Regions from separate parts of the Streptosporangium sp. NPDC087985 genome, predicted to be linked through region 3. Evidence: riboswitches for the same ligand, from Rfam matches in the RefSeq annotation. Region 3 holds a riboswitch; each other region holds the start of a gene.
What was found. A riboswitch is a leader RNA that binds a small molecule or an ion and turns the genes downstream of it on or off. The one in region 3 is predicted to bind cyclic di-AMP.
Positions count from the first base shown of each region.

Region 1: it holds a riboswitch for cyclic di-AMP, as region 3 does, so the genes downstream of both, ACIN94_RS24935 (NlpC/P60 family protein) here and ACIN94_RS06405 (C40 family peptidase) in region 3, are expected to answer to the same signal.
Region 2: it holds a riboswitch for cyclic di-AMP, as region 3 does, so the genes downstream of both, ACIN94_RS18510 (hypothetical protein) here and ACIN94_RS06405 (C40 family peptidase) in region 3, are expected to answer to the same signal.

Region 1 covers NZ_JBIUTQ010000016.1:86,812-91,650, reverse strand. Annotated here, with positions in the region: gene lysX (bifunctional lysylphosphatidylglycerol synthetase/lysine--tRNA ligase LysX) at 1-699, shown strand, start outside; gene ACIN94_RS24940 (LuxR C-terminal-related transcriptional regulator) at 1,372-1,620, shown strand; gene ACIN94_RS24935 (NlpC/P60 family protein) at 1,636-2,682, opposite strand; cyclic di-AMP (ydaO/yuaA leader) riboswitch at 2,688-2,835, opposite strand; gene ACIN94_RS24930 (amino-acid N-acetyltransferase) at 3,175-3,819, shown strand; gene ACIN94_RS24925 (RDD family protein) at 3,940-4,839, shown strand, end outside.
Region 2 covers NZ_JBIUTQ010000009.1:19,748-24,586, forward strand. Annotated here, with positions in the region: gene ACIN94_RS18495 (hypothetical protein) at 1-312, shown strand, start outside; gene ACIN94_RS18500 (SPW repeat protein) at 598-1,122, shown strand; gene ACIN94_RS18505 (DUF4253 domain-containing protein) at 1,318-2,112, shown strand; cyclic di-AMP (ydaO/yuaA leader) riboswitch at 2,580-2,729, shown strand; gene ACIN94_RS18510 (hypothetical protein) at 2,949-3,650, shown strand; gene ACIN94_RS18515 (hypothetical protein) at 3,718-4,089, opposite strand; gene ACIN94_RS18520 (roadblock/LC7 domain-containing protein) at 4,103-4,483, opposite strand; gene ACIN94_RS18525 (DUF4388 domain-containing protein) at 4,542-4,839, opposite strand, start outside.
Region 3 covers NZ_JBIUTQ010000002.1:265,194-270,032, reverse strand. Annotated here, with positions in the region: gene ACIN94_RS06415 (M48 family metallopeptidase) at 1-1,090, opposite strand, end outside; gene ACIN94_RS06410 (hypothetical protein) at 1,137-1,922, opposite strand; gene ACIN94_RS06405 (C40 family peptidase) at 1,996-2,517, opposite strand; cyclic di-AMP (ydaO/yuaA leader) riboswitch at 2,624-2,781, opposite strand; gene ACIN94_RS06400 (hypothetical protein) at 3,446-4,018, opposite strand; gene ACIN94_RS06395 (NlpC/P60 family protein) at 4,290-4,839, opposite strand, start outside.

The sequences.
Region 1 (4,839 bases), on a different contig from region 3:
CCCGAGTTCACCATGCTCGAGGCCTACGGGACGTATCTCGACTACAACGACATGGCCGACCTGACCCAGCGGATGATCCAGCGTGCGGTCGTGGCCGCGCTCGGCCACTCCGTGGTGACCCACGAGGGCCAGGAGATCGACCTGGGCCTGCCCGAGTGGCCGAGGATCACCCTCTACGGGGCGGTGTCGGAGGCGCTGGGCGAGGAGATCACCACCGAGACACCGCTGGAGCAGGTCCGCAAGCACGCCGACGCGCACGAGATCCGCTGGGACCCGAAGTGGGGCCAGGGCAAGCTCGTTCAGGAGATCTTCGAGGAGCTCGTCGAGCACACTCTCATCCAGCCCACGTTCGTCATGGACTACCCGCTGGAGACCTCCCCGCTGACCCGCCAGCACCGGGACAACCCGCTCCTCACCGAGAAGTGGGACCTGATCGGGTTCGGCACCGAGCTCGGCACCGCCTACTCGGAGCTGGTCGACCCGGTCGAGCAGCGCCGCCGTCTCACCGAGCAGTCCCTGCTCGCCGCGGGCGGCGACCTCGAGGCCATGCAGCTTGACGAGGACTTCCTCACCGCCCTGGAATACGCGATGCCGCCCACCGGCGGTATGGGTCTTGGCGTGGACCGGCTTGTCATGGCCTTCACCGGTAAGAACATCCGCGAGACGATCCTGTTCCCCCTGGTCAAGCCGGCGGGCTGAGCCTGACGGGAGTGTGACCGTTCCGCACACCGGCGGCGCCGGATGCGGCCAGAGGGCCGTGTCCGGCGCCGCCGTCGTGAGGGCCTGCGGCTCGGCTCCTCCCGTACGGTCAGAGGGCCAGACGGCCGAGCAATTCCGGCCGGGTCGGCGTGTAGCGCAGAAACTCCATTTTCTGCATGCCCCATATCGGGGATGATCGGCTACACCGACCAGATACTCCCCAAATACTGAAAAGGTGGTCTTGTCCTCCTCGCATTGAGAGGCGATTTTCCCGACGCCATCAGAGGGGTGGACGATCTACTCGTCGGAGAGTGTGGGGGAGAGCGCCTCTTTCCCGGCGCAATGGGAGTGGACGGCGCCGACCGGGTGGCCTGCCTGGAGGCGGTCTCGTCGACGGAGGCTCCGGCGAAACCTTGTTCTGCGAAGACTCCGGTCGTAGCGGCCGGCGGGTGGCGACGGGTGCGGGTCTTGGCTCTACTCCAACTTAACCGCCAAGACGCTGACATATCACAAGTAGTTCATGTGATGATCGCCATGTCAATAGCGCTTGCCACCTCTATGGAGAAGAGAACTTGACGACCTTTGAACAAGGCGTTTACCGTTCCTGACGGGCGGCCTTGATTCCAACAACATACTCACGCCTGAGTTCCAGTGCGGGGGGAGCGACTCTAGATGGCATATCCGGAAGTGGATTCCCGTCGTGGCGACAGCCTCCTGGGCATGGGCGAGATCGGTCTCAGTGACGAAGATCTCGTGCTCCTGGCAGAACTTGCCAAGGGCGTCACCGTGGACCGGGTGGGGCGTCGTCTCGACATCAGTGGCCGGACCGTCCGGCGCAGGCTCCGCGGGATCTGCGACCGCATCGGCGTGGCCACCGCGATCGAAGCCGTGGCCTGGGCCGCCCGCCGTCGTCTGATCTAGACCCGGCCGGCTGCCTCAGTCGGCGATCCGCACGCCGCCGGCGAAGGGGCGGTTGTCGATCGAGGCGATGTGGATGACGTCACCCGTCCGGGGGGCATGGACCATCAGGCCCGCGCCGATGTAGATCCCGACGTGGTGCAGGTCGCTGTAGAAGAAGACCAGGTCCCCGGGGCGCAACTCGCCTCTGGAAACGTGGGTGCCCGCCGTCCACTGGTTCCCGGTGTAGTGCGGCAGGCTGATGCCCACCCTCTGGTAGGCCCACATGACCAGGCCGGAGCAGTCGAAGGAGTTGGGGCCTTCGGCGCCCCAGACATACGGCTTGAGCTGCTGGGTGAGTGCCCAGCGGGCGGCCTCGGCGGCCTTGCCGCTGCCGACGATCGGCACGCTGAGCCTCACCCGGCTGCCCGCGGCGCTCTTGACCCGGCTGCGCACCTCGCTGAACAGGCTGCTCTCGACCCTGGCGACCAGCCGCTCGATCTTGGTGCGCTTGGTGTCGATCTCCGCGAGGAGTTGCCTGACCTCGCTGGTCCGGGCCTTGGCGCCGGCCTGCGCCCGTTCGGCGCTCTTGATCGCCCGGGCGACCTGGGCGACCTCCTCGCTCTGCTGCTGCTGGAGGGCGTAGTTCGTGGTGGCCTGGTCGAGGAAGGCGTCGGGGTCGGCCGACTGGGTGAAGACAAGAGCGGAGCTCAGCCCCCCCGACATGTAGGCGCTCTGCGCCAGAAGGGAGGCCTTGGTGCGCCGGGACGCGAGCTCGGACTCTCTGACGGAGAGGATCTTCTTGGCGACCTCGGCCGCGCGCTGAGCCTGCTTGAGCTTGACCCGCCCGCCGTTGTACTGCTCGGTCAGCGTTTCGATCTCGACGTGCAGTTTCTCGACCTCTTTGGCGCGCTCCTGGAGGCTGGGCTGCGGATCGGCGGTGGCCGTGACCAGAGGGGTGCCGAGTGTCAGGGAGGCGAAGGCCAGTCCGATGACCGCCATCCGGCAGGTGCGTCCACGCGAGGCGTGTCCTCGGCGGGCATGTCTGCCTCCGCGCTCTCCCTCCGGGTTGCGCGTGCGCTTCACCAACAGGCTCCTCTCTCGGCCGCCTACCGGGTTAGCTGACGGGTTCGGGCCGGAGACAGCCCTACCGGAGTGCCGGTAGCACCCCGGATTCACCCCAGGGACGTGAGGGTGGGTCCCCGGTTCCCCGGATCGGGGATTCGGCGGGTCAGCTCTTTACCATCGCTGACATCGAGGAGGGACATTAGTGCAATTGGAGGTTCATGCTCAACCAGAACTACAAACTCGGTAGAGCTTTCGCAACTGACATGTCACGGGAAGATCACATACCTTCATGATCAACATGCGCATTACCCTGGTTTTATCAGCCTTTCGGGGCGCGCGGGGCGGAGGTCTTCGCAGGTCCGGGGTCGCGCGAAAGGCGGGCGCCGGCCTGGTGCCGGCATCATTGACCCGATGTGATCGTTGAGTTACCGCGGGTTATCTGGTGTATGTGGGTCTGGAGTTAAGGGTGGGCCGTAATTCACGACCGTCGAGGACGTACGCTGATCGGTCATGGAGCAGGTTGCGGAGCATTCCCTCACGCCGGCCGGGCAGGACACCGGACCCGCGGGCCGGCGGACGGAGGCCGGGGGCGAGAGCGTGGATGCGGAGCGGGGTCGGCCGGGCGCTGAGGCGGACGCGGCCGCGATCGTGGTACGGCGTGCCCGCACCCGGGACGTGCGCGTCATCCGGCGGCTCGTCGACACCTACGGGGGAGTCGGCCGGCGCCTCCTGGAGAAGGCCACGGTCACCCTGTACGAGGACGTCCAGGAGTTCTGGGTGGCCGAACAGGCGGGCACCGTCGTCGGCTGCGGGGCGCTCCACGTGCTTTGGGAGGACCTCGCGGAGATCCGTACCGTCGCCGTCGACCCCGGCTGCCGAGGGCTGGGCATCGGCCACCGGATCGTCTCGGAACTTCTCCGCACCGCCGGCGAACTCGGGCTGCGCCGGGTCTTCTGTCTCACTTTCGAGGTCGACTTCTTCGCCCGGTATGGATTCCAGGAGATTCAGGGCACCCCCGTCTCTCCGGAGGTCTACGCCGAACTTCTCGCCTCCTATGACGAGGGTGTGGCGGAGTTCCTCGATCTGGAGCACGTCAAGCCGAACACCTTGGGAAACACGCGAATGCTGCTCCATCTGGCGCGGGACCGCGGCTGACATGACCTCGACGATTACCAATAAGAAAGGTGACTGTCGATACCTATGTCGATACCTTGTGCTCCAGCAAGCATGTGAGTCTTACGGATGCCGCATGCGCAGTCGAAGTGAGGTGACGCGGTGAGCCCCGGACAACCGCCGTATCAGGACGATCCCGACCGCGATCGCACCCCGTCGGGACAGCCGGAATACGGGCAGTACAACGCGGGCCGGGACCCCGGCGAACCTGATCCCGACGTGACAATTGTGGGATACCGAGCGGAAACCTCGCAGCCGCACACCGGTCCGGGGCAGGCCCAGCCCGGTTACGGGCAACCGCAGGACTACGGGCAGCCCGGCTACGGCCAGCAGCAGCCGTACGGTCAGCAGCCCGCCTACGGGCAGCCCGCTCAGGAGCAGTCTCCCTACGGACAGCAGCCGGGCTACGGTCAGCCGCCCGGGACCGGCCCCTACGGTCAGCCCGACCACGGTCAGCAGCAGCCGTACGGCCAGCAGCCCGGTTACGGTCAGCAGCCCGCCTACGGGCAGCCCGCTCAGGAGCAGCCTCCCTACGGACAGCAGCCCGGTTACGGGCAGCCGCAGGGCTACGGGCAGCAGGGTTATGGCCAGCAGCAGCCGTACGGTCAGCAGCCGGGCTACGGGCAGCCGCCGGGGACCGGTCCCTACGGTCAGCCTGACTACGGCCAGCAGCAGCCGTACGGCCAGCAGCCGGGCTACGGGCAGCCGCCGGGGACCGGCCCCTACGGTCAGCCTGACTACGGCCAGCAGCAGCCCTACGGCCAGCAGCCCGCTTACGGCCAGGGCTACGCGCCGCAGGGCGTGACACCCCCCGGCGTCCCCGCCCCCCTCGCGGAGTGGTGGCAGCGCCTGCTGGCCCGCATCCTCGACGGGCTGATCGTGGGCGTCCCCGCGGGCATCGTGGGCTCCCTGGTCTCGCTGCCGTTCGCGCCGTCGTTCGACGCCAAGACCTTCACCGCGACTGGTGACTTCGCTCTGCAGACGCTGGTCTCCGGGCTCATC
Region 2 (4,839 bases), on a different contig from region 3:
GAACCTCTCGCCGAGCGGGTGGGCGAGTGGCTCCCCAAGCTGAACTGGTACCGGGCCGATCCCGCGGATCCGGGCTACGGCGTCACCCCGCTGCACCTGGCCCCCACGCCCGACAGCCGCTGGCGCCGGCTGTTCACCGACGACCTGATCGAAGGCCACCTCGACCGGTTGGTACGTGACCAGCAGCCAGACGGGGGATGGGCCATCACCTGGGAACCGCCGGGTGCGGCCTCCACCCTTGAGTATCGGGGGATCGAAACGCTGCGGGCACTGCGGGTGCTCACCGCCTACCAGGTGGTTTCAGCGGCGTAGCCGTCCCTACGGCCGGGGCGTTCCGTTCTGTCGGGTCCACCGGCCCAGTCCGCGGCCCGCGCTGTGCCGCCCAGCGCGTTGAGCGGGCCTCGGGGACTCCGGGGTGCCGGTGGTGCGATGCCAAGGGACGGGAAAATTCCGGCAAGCGGGCCGGTGGGATTCCAGCCCGGACTGTCTGCTGAGCCTGACATGGTCATATTTGGCCTGCTTTGTATTTTTTATCCGCTTATGTCGGGTATGGGAGTTAGGTCTGTTCCGTACAGAAGTCGGAAGGGGGCGTGGGTCATGACCAGACCCGCAGGCCTAGAACACCATCCCGATCTCATCGAGATGCGAGCGAGGTACGAGCAAGCGGGTTCCAGCCCGACAGCCCAGGGCACCGACGGCCTCACTCTCCTCGCGGGGCTCTACCTGGCGATCTCCCCATGGGTGGTCGGCTTCAACGGGCTGTCCAGGCTTTCCGTGAGCAACCTGGTCACCGGCGTCGCGCTCGCCGCTCTGGCCATGGCGTTCGCGTCGGCCTACGGCCGGACCTACGGGGTGAGCTGGATCGCACCGATCATCGGTATCTGGACCATCGTGGCACCCTGGCTCACCGGTTCGGCGACGACGGCGACCATCTGGAACAACGTCGTCACCGGCATCATCATCTTCCTGCTCGGGCTGGGAGCGGTGGCGGTGGGCGCCAGGAAAATGCCCGGGATGACCAGCAGGCGCGACAGGCCGGGTACTCGCGATATGTCAGGCAGGCCTGACATCTCAGGCAGGCCTGACATCCCGGGCAGGCCTGACATGCCAGGCAGGCCCTAGATCGATATGACAGCGGTGTGGCGGTGAGTGTCCGCCACACCGCTGTCCCACTCCTGCCATCCGCCGGGCATACCGATGATTTTGGCCTGGTCCTGAGGCTAACTGTCGCTCTGGACGTTGACAGGCCAAAATTGGTCCGTGGTCAGGATCGGATCGGTAGGGATGAGCGATTGCGAGCGTGGGCAACTTCCGCCAGTGCTGGGCCAGCTGTTCCACGACGGCGGTGAGGGGCGCACGCTCTCGGTCGAGTTGCCGCCCGGAGACGTGGTGTGGCCCGATCCCGGCTACGCGCGGTTCGCCGTAGACCACCGTCCGGCGTTCTGGCTGAGTGACGAGCCGGTCTCCGGCGAGCTCTGGGCCGAGCTGCGGAGCGAGCACGAGCGGTCGGGCCTGTGGCCGGTGCTGCTTGAGGACTCCGTCCAGCCGTGGTCGGAGGGGCAGATCGCCCCGGATGCGGCTTCCGAGATCGACAACTACCACCCCGCCGCGTTCATGGCCGAGGTGTGGGCGGACTGGATCGAGAAGGCCCACGCCGACCAGGTGGAGCTGCTGGATCCGTTCGGCCCGCAGTGCCCGGGACCGGCGCCCTCGGGTAGACCGGCCGCCGACCCCGGCGTGGTCGCCGACTGGTACGCGGGGATGGTGGCCGAGCGCAGGACCCCGCTCGGGCTGGTCGCGGCGGCGCGGGGGGCCGACGCGCTGGCCGTCATGGGATGGCAGGGCGCGCTGAATCACAACGAGTGGATGGTCCCGCTCGCGGCTGTGGTGCGCAGCTGGGAGGAGAGATTCGGCGCGCGGGTGGTCGGCATGGGCTTCAACACCCTGGACCTGAGCGTCGCGGCGCCCCCGGTCACGCCGGAACACGCCCTGCACGTCGCCGCCGAGCACTGGACGTTCTGCCCCGACAGCGTCATCTACAGCGCCGGGACGCTGGCCGACTACGCGGAGCAGATCAGAGGCAGGAACGTCTGGTCGTTCTGGTGGGACTGACCATCCAGAGGAGTTTCGCCTGTCCATGACCGCGGCTTTGCGCGGGCGGTTTCCGGCGCCTCCGGATCTTCCGGAGAGCATGCGCCGACCGGTTGATGGGCCATTTCGCTGATCGACGGGCCCGTATGGAGGTAAAAAGAACTGTTGACCGAAGGAGCGGCATACCGGTCGCCGCGACCCCCACATTGATCGTGTAAATATTCATCGAATCATCCCTCCTTTGGAAATACTTGAGAAGTATGCCCAGCTCAGAGGCATGATCACCGGAATCTTCCGAGGCGCTTCCCCTGCGGTTCCGGCCGGTCCACCATGTCGGCGAGATGGTCAAGGGGTAACCAATGAGGCTTTCTTGGCCGACGTGGGTAGATCTTCTGGGGTTTTCATGGGTTTTGCTTTGCTTTGTGCCCGAATGGGCTGTAATGTCCTGTTTGTGATCGGTTGGCGACCTGCCCTTCAGCGGAAGGAGCGGCCAGTCGACGTCGAATCCCGGAAGCCCTCAGGGCCATGGGAACCGGGGACCCACTTCCTGGGGTGAATCCGCCGCGAACCTGCGGCGGTAGGGCAACTCCACCGCCCGAACCCGTCAGCTAACCCGGTAGACGAGATGGAGAGGAAATCACTTATGGGACGCTGTGCCCCCTTCCCGCTGGTACCCGCCTCGCTCGTACGGGTCCTCTAGGACTTTCCCGCCGCGTCTGAACGCGGCTTCCCACGCGCCTCGCGCGGTGCCCGGTCTCGCCGGCCACCCCCTCTCTCTGTGAGAGCGCGTATCCGCCTGTGCCTCATCCGCGTGGCACACGCGCCTTCCCGTTGCCTCGCGAAAGAGTCTTCCTCCAATGCGTTTCTCCTTTGGTATACCTAAGAGCCGTTTCTTCATCGCCGCCACCCTTATCGGCGCGAGTGCCATCACCTCCGCGAGCGTCGTCTCGCTGATCCCCAGCTCGGCTGTCGCCAGCTCCTCGGCGCTGCCCGCCCCGGCGCTCTCCGTCCAGGCGCCCCCCGTCCAGGCGCCCCCCGTCCAGGCGCTCCCCGCCTCGGCCAAGACCAGCGCCTCGACCCCCGGCTCCGAGTCCGGCTCCGAGGTCGTCCTGCTGAACGGCTCGACCAAGGCCTCCTACTTCTGGGACGACTCCTCCGGCCGCGCCGGGGACACCGGTCTGCCCGCGAGCGGCAAGCCGATGCAGAAGGGCATGATCGCCAGCCCGAGCTGGCCGCTGATGACCGAGGGCTATGTCATCTACAACGGCAAGAAGGCCAACTTCTTCGTCGGTGACCGCGGTCCCGGCGTGCCCTCCAGCAGCGGGGTCATGATCGACCTCGATGCCAAGACCTTCGCCGAGCTGACCGGCGGCACGTTCAACCCCAACACGCTCGGCGTGGACGGCACCGGCGGCCTGGGCCACATCAAGGTCGATTACGTGATCACCAAGTGGGGCAGCGGCCCGGGTAAGAAGAACTACCCCGTGCCCTTCTCCGCGGGCGCGTGGAAGCGCATCGACAACAACCCGGCCACCCCGCCCCAGGTGATCAACAAGTAGGACGGACTCCCCGCGGCCGGGCTCCGGTACGGCTTGCGCCTCCCGGGGCGCAAGCCGTACCGGAGGGTCAGACCTCGAGCCTCTCCTCGATGGCGCGCATGGTGTGCCGTGCGAGCGCCAGGTTGGCCCGGGAGCGGTCGAACGCCACGTAGAGGAAGAGTCCCTTGCCGCTCCGGCCGCTGACGGGGCGGATCACGTGGTACTGGCCGCTGAGCGTGATGAGGATGTCCTCGATGCCGTCCTTGAGGCCCAGAGATTCCATCGTCCGCATCTTGGCCTTGACGACCTCGGTGTTGCCGGCCGCGGCGACCTGGAGGTCGAGGTCCTTGGAACCGCCGAGGGCGCCCAGCGCCATGCCGCTGTTGTAGTCCACGACCACCGCGCCGAGGGCGCCGTCGATCGCCATCATCTCCTTGAGCGAGATGTCCATGTTGCCCATTACTGTCTCCGATTCATTGGGGTATAGATGTGCGGGACGTGATGACGGCCAGATTCGCCGCCGTCTTGCGGCCCTCCAGTCGCAGCAGCCCGAGGTTGGTGCCCGGGCGGGCGAGCACTGTGAGGACGATCTTTGGGCCGGCGGCGTAGAAGGCCGCGTAACCGTTGGTTCCGGAGATCAACGTCTCCTCGAAGGTGCCCTTGTCGGCCATGCTCGTCATCCGGCGACTGAGGGCCAGCATCGCCGATGAGAGCGCGCCGGTCTGCTCGACGTCGCCTTCCAGGTCACTCGCTATCGTCAGGCCATCCACGCTGCAGGCGATGCTCCCGTTCACGTCGGGCACACGCTCCCGCAGCAGCACCATCTCTCGGTGCACTTCGTCGCGGAGTTCCACCGGCATCCTCCTTCCGAGCAGCTTCAGCGTCCGCAGCCTTATCGGCATAGGACCAAGCTCACGTCAATGCCTCCAATGCGTCTCTGAGCCGGATGAGCAGGTTCACGTCGGTGGGGTCCGCCGTCGCCAGGGGCAGTGGCGTGGACAGCTCGGTGGTGCCCGAGAGTTCCCTGAGATCTGCCATACCGTTCTTCTCTCGCTTGGGCAGCGCGCCGGGTAGCACGCCAGGTAGGGCGGCGGAGCCGGCCTGTGGCGTGCGGAGCAGCCCCGCCGCGGCAAGCTGCCGTACGGCGAGCAGTACCGAGTAGGCCGGACGGCCGAGCTTGCGCGCCAGGTCACCCGGGGTCGTGGCGGAG
Region 3 (4,839 bases):
CGTGCGCGTCGGCGCGGGCCTCGATCTGCCGGCTGACCAGGTTCTGCGCCGGCCCGGACAGGATCGTGGCCAGGCTCAGCAGCCCCATGATCAGACCCACCGCCCGCGGGTCGGCCGGCGAGGCGACCCCGGTGCGCCGCCGTACGGCCCCCGCCGAGATCACCAGATAGAGCAGGCACGCCCCGAAGGCCGCGCCCAGACCGCCGACGATCGTGCCGTACAGCACGTCACCGGTCTTGGCATGGCCCAGCTCGTGCGCGACCACCAGCTCGACCTCGTCCACGGGCGCCCGGAGCAGTGTGTCGTAGACCACGATCCTGCGGGTCGCACCGAACCCGGAGACGTAGGCGTTGAGCGCGGTGGTCCGCCGGGAGGCGTCGGCGACGAGGACGTCCTCGACGGACACCCCATCGCGGGCGGCCATGGCGAGCAGGTCGTCGCGGAGTTGCCCGGCGGGCATCGGCGTGAAGTCGTTGAAGACCGGTTCGATCAGCACCGGGTAGGCGAAGGAGACGGCCACGGTCAGCGTGAACGCGCCGACGGCCGCGGGGATCCACCAGCGCCGGTAGCGGCGCGCCAGCGCGACCACCGCGAGCACCATGATCGCGAGCAGCGTCGTCCTGATGCCGATGTTCTTGACCCGGTCGGCGGTCCACGACAGCCAGTCCTGGGTGGACAGGCCGTACGCGCGCAGGTGGGTCTCCGACCACATGCCCAGCGGCCAGCGCAGGATCTCCACCGCCACCGAGAGCACGAGGACCCCCAGCAGCGCCCTCAGCCACCACGGCCCCTTCAACCGGCCGAGGAGCCGCGCGCCCAGCGGGGTGCTCACCAGTGCTCCGGCCACCACCAGGGCCAGGCCGAGCGACAGATAGGCGGGCACGCTGACCGCGGCGTCGAAAGCCTCGGAACGGGCGATCTGGTCCGCGGTGAAGTCGCGGGCCGGATCCGGGACGACTGCCGGGGCCGCGGACAGAACCCGCCAGGGCGTGGTGAACGCCACCACCGCCAGCGTGGCCACACCCAGGGCGGCCAGCGCCCACCCGGCCCCCCGGAAACCCGGGGCCGCCTCCGTCGTGGTCCGCGTCATCGCCGTCCTCCCAGCGGATCGGAAGGTGTGCCCGTCATGGTAAGCGTCAATCCAGTTCCCTCCGGAGGTGATCACGCCACGCGGCGGTGAGCTCCGCCTGCGACAGGCCCAGCGTGCTGCCGACATCGCTACCGTAGAGCCTCACCAGCGCCTTCTCGCCGAAGCGCTCCGCGATGTAGCGGCAGGCGAGCCACGCCTCCTCGTAGGCCTGTGCCAGCCTCGGGGCGCCCGGGGCGAAGTCGGCGGGGCCGGGGAGCCGGGCGGGCAGGAGGCCCGCACGCACCTCCTGGGCCAGCTCGGCGGCGGCCTCGCGGATCCCGATCCCGGTGTCGCGGTACCCCACGTAGTCGGCGAACCCCTCCGACAGCCACATCGGCACCCGCCCGCCCCGGGTCGCGCCGGTGGCCACGTGCGTGAGCTCGTGAGCGATCACCACGTCCCTGCCGGTCTCGCTGAGCCTCGCGTAGCCCGACGGCAGGACGACCACCCGGTCGGCGGTGGCCAGCGCGGCCAGGCCACCGGTGCTCCCGGCGCCCGCGAGCGTCGCCGCCTCCGCGTCGGTGGCGGGGTAGAGGATCACCGCCCGGACCGGTCCCCAGATCCGCCCGACGGTACGGGCGGCCCGATCGGCCCTGGAGGCCAGGTCGCGGAGGCGTGCGGCCGGGACGCGGTGACCGACGACGACGGAGTGCTCGCCGCGGACCACGGTGGCGGCGCCGGGCCACAGACCGTCCGTCTCCTGCGGGAGTGGTCCCGCCCCGGCGGCCAGGCCGGCACTCATCAGCGCCAGCATCCCGGTGAGCACGGCGCGGCGCCCTCTCGGGACGGACATAGGAGGTGATGTTACTCGACCGGCATGGAAAGGCCCCGCCCACCCTCGGGGTGGACGGGGCCGCATGTCTCCGTCAGCCGGCGGGGCGGACCGCTCCGGCGAAGGAGGACCTGTAATACCCCTCCAGCTCCGCGATCCGGACCGTCTTGCCGCTGCTCGGCGAGTGCACCATCCTGCCCTTGCCGACGTACATGCCCACGTGGCCCTTGCCGTAGAAGAACATCAGGTCACCGGGGCGCAGGTTGCTCCACGAGACCTTCTTCCTGACGGCGCGGTACTGGCTGTACGTGATCCGGGGAAGGGACACGCCGGCCTTGCGCCACGCGTACTGGACGAGACCGGAGCAGTCGAACGCGCCGGGACCGGAGGCTCCCCACCGGTACGGATCGCCGATCTGCTTCCTGGCCACCGAGACCGCCTTGGCGGCCTTCACCTTCTGCAGCTCGGCTCTGCTCATCTTGGCCTTCGCCGTCTTGACACTGCTCCGTGCCGCGGTGCCGGTCTGGGCCGGGCTCCCTGTCTGGGAGGCGGTGCTCCTGACCTGAAGAGTGAGCCCGGTGTCCGCAGCCGCCTGTGCCGTTGTGGATCCCAGCACGACCGCTCCGGACGGAGCGGTCAGAGCGAGTACGGCACCGCCGAGGGAAAGACGGGCAAAACGTGAAAGACGGGGGTTACGCAGGGTGGTAGACAGGATTTCTCCTTGGGACTTCCGCTGATGCCTACCGGGTTAGCTGACGGATTCGGGCTGGGAAGTCGCCCTACGGCATGACATATGCCGATTCACCCCTGGCCATCCGTGACGACCTTCGGGTCCCCGGTTCCGTGCCTCCTGGCTGCACGGATTCGGCGGGCCGCCGCGGTGGGGGTCAACCCCCTCAGAGGGGCGGCGGCCAATTGGATTTCCAGCGCGATGCCTGCCTGGGGAGCAGGGATCCACCACGACAACATGGCGTGCCATCGCGACGCCAGAAGCTACTCCGATTCCCCATATTTCAGCAAAGCAGTGCCAGGAAAACGGAGATCAATAAGCCTCCCCCGCTCTCCTTAATCCCTGCGTGATAGGCGATTCTCCTATCCGGATATGACCCTCGTCACATTCTGGAGATCGCAATATAAAGATCACTAATTCTGTAACATTGGTCACAATAATTGTGATCCATGCCTGTCCGGCTCGCCAGATGGCCCTGCCGCCCGGACGTCGACGGTGTCCTTCCAGCCGGCGTCGGTGGCGGCGGGCGTTGGAGGCGTTGAGCAGCCGCAGCCGTTAGCGGGTGGCCGTCAACTCCAGCACCGGCCAGGGACGCCGTTGACCAGGATCACGTCGCCCTCGACGCCTTCCATGTAGGCGTCCTCGACACCCGCCGTGACCCGCAGGCTCGGATCCGCCTACGGATAGCGAAACGAGCCCTTCTCTTCGAAGGCCCGGTCGCAGATCATCAGCGGGCGCGCCAGCTCACTCTCAGCGCGGAATCAGTCCCGAGCGGCCAGGGCGGGAGGTTACCGGTGCCGTCAACGTGCGGCAGCTATGATCCAGGGCGGTCTCGAGAGGAGCCTGCAGGACCTTGCCGGGTCGCATCTTTCAGGGGTTTCAGCAGGTCACGTAGTGCGGTCCGCTCCTCCGGCGACAGGTCCGGCCCGCGGGAGACGATGCGCATGACAGTGTGGGCGGCATCGAGGCCGCGGTAGAACCGGGCGCCGAGCGCCGGGGCGACCTGCCGGCACTTACGCAGGTCTTCCTGTGGGATCTTCAAGATGTTCACGTCATAAACGATGGTGACCGCCTTGATGGTGAAAGCGGGATCTTCCTTGCGCTTGAGCAGGTGGTTAACCGCGTTCGCGTTGAAGATCATGCCTACGACCAGGTTCAAGTAGGCGTTTTGGCAAGGAACCGGCCAGCGTTTGGGAGGCACGTACGCTTTCTCGTCGATGTCCAAGAGCAGGTCCCCCATGGTGGTGACGCTCGTCGGCGCGCTGCTGGACGTGGGGACCGTGGCGGCTTCGACCGCACCGCCGGTGGGTGCGGAGGCGGGCGCCCCGCCGCACGCGGTCAGGAGCAGTCCCGCCACAATGATGATCAGCGGCTTAGCCGGTCGCATGCCGTCAGCATGATCACGTAGTTGGCAGTCGGGGACATGAATGCGCCATATGATCATGATTTGTTATGCACTGGGTTCTCGCGGACGACGTTCCGGTAGCCGGCGACGTCCGCCTGGCGGCCGTCGGCCGGACGGCCGGTTGGTTGACTTCTGTTCCTACACCTCGGTCTGGGCCGACGCCATCGACTGCGCCTGACCGCTCCGCGGGCTCACCGCGGCAGCCGTCCGGACACCGCGCGGGCCCGCGTGAGACGGGCGGACCCCCGCGAGGTCAGGGGCGGACGGCTCCGACCAGGCGGCGGCCGTAGGCCGACAGGGGGACGACCTTGACGATGTCTCCGGTCTGGGGGGCGTGGACGATCTTCCCGTTGCCCGCGTAGATGCTCACGTGGCCCAGGCCCTCGCTGAAGACGAGGTCCCCTGGCTGGAGGTTGCTCAGCGGCACCTTGCGGTTCGCGCCCCAGCTCCACTGTTCCCAGGTCGTGCGGGGGAGGCCGACGCCGCCGCTGCGCCAGGAGGCCTGGACGAGGCCGGAGCAGTCCCAGCCGCCGGGACCCGTGCCGCCGTACCGGTAGGGCTTGCCGACCTGGGCGAAGGCGAAGCTCAGGGCGGCCCTGGCGTTGCCCGAGGCCGGGCCGTTGTACGGAATTCCGAGGCTGTTGGGGTTTCCGGGCTGGAAGGCGCCGAGGTCGCTCAGCAGCTTGGTCTGCGCCTTCACCATCGCGTCGGCCTTGGTCTTCGCCGCTGCTAGCTCGTCGCGCGTCGCGTCGGCCTCGGCCAGGGCCGTCTTGGCCTTGTTGCGGTTGTCGCGCAGCGTCTTG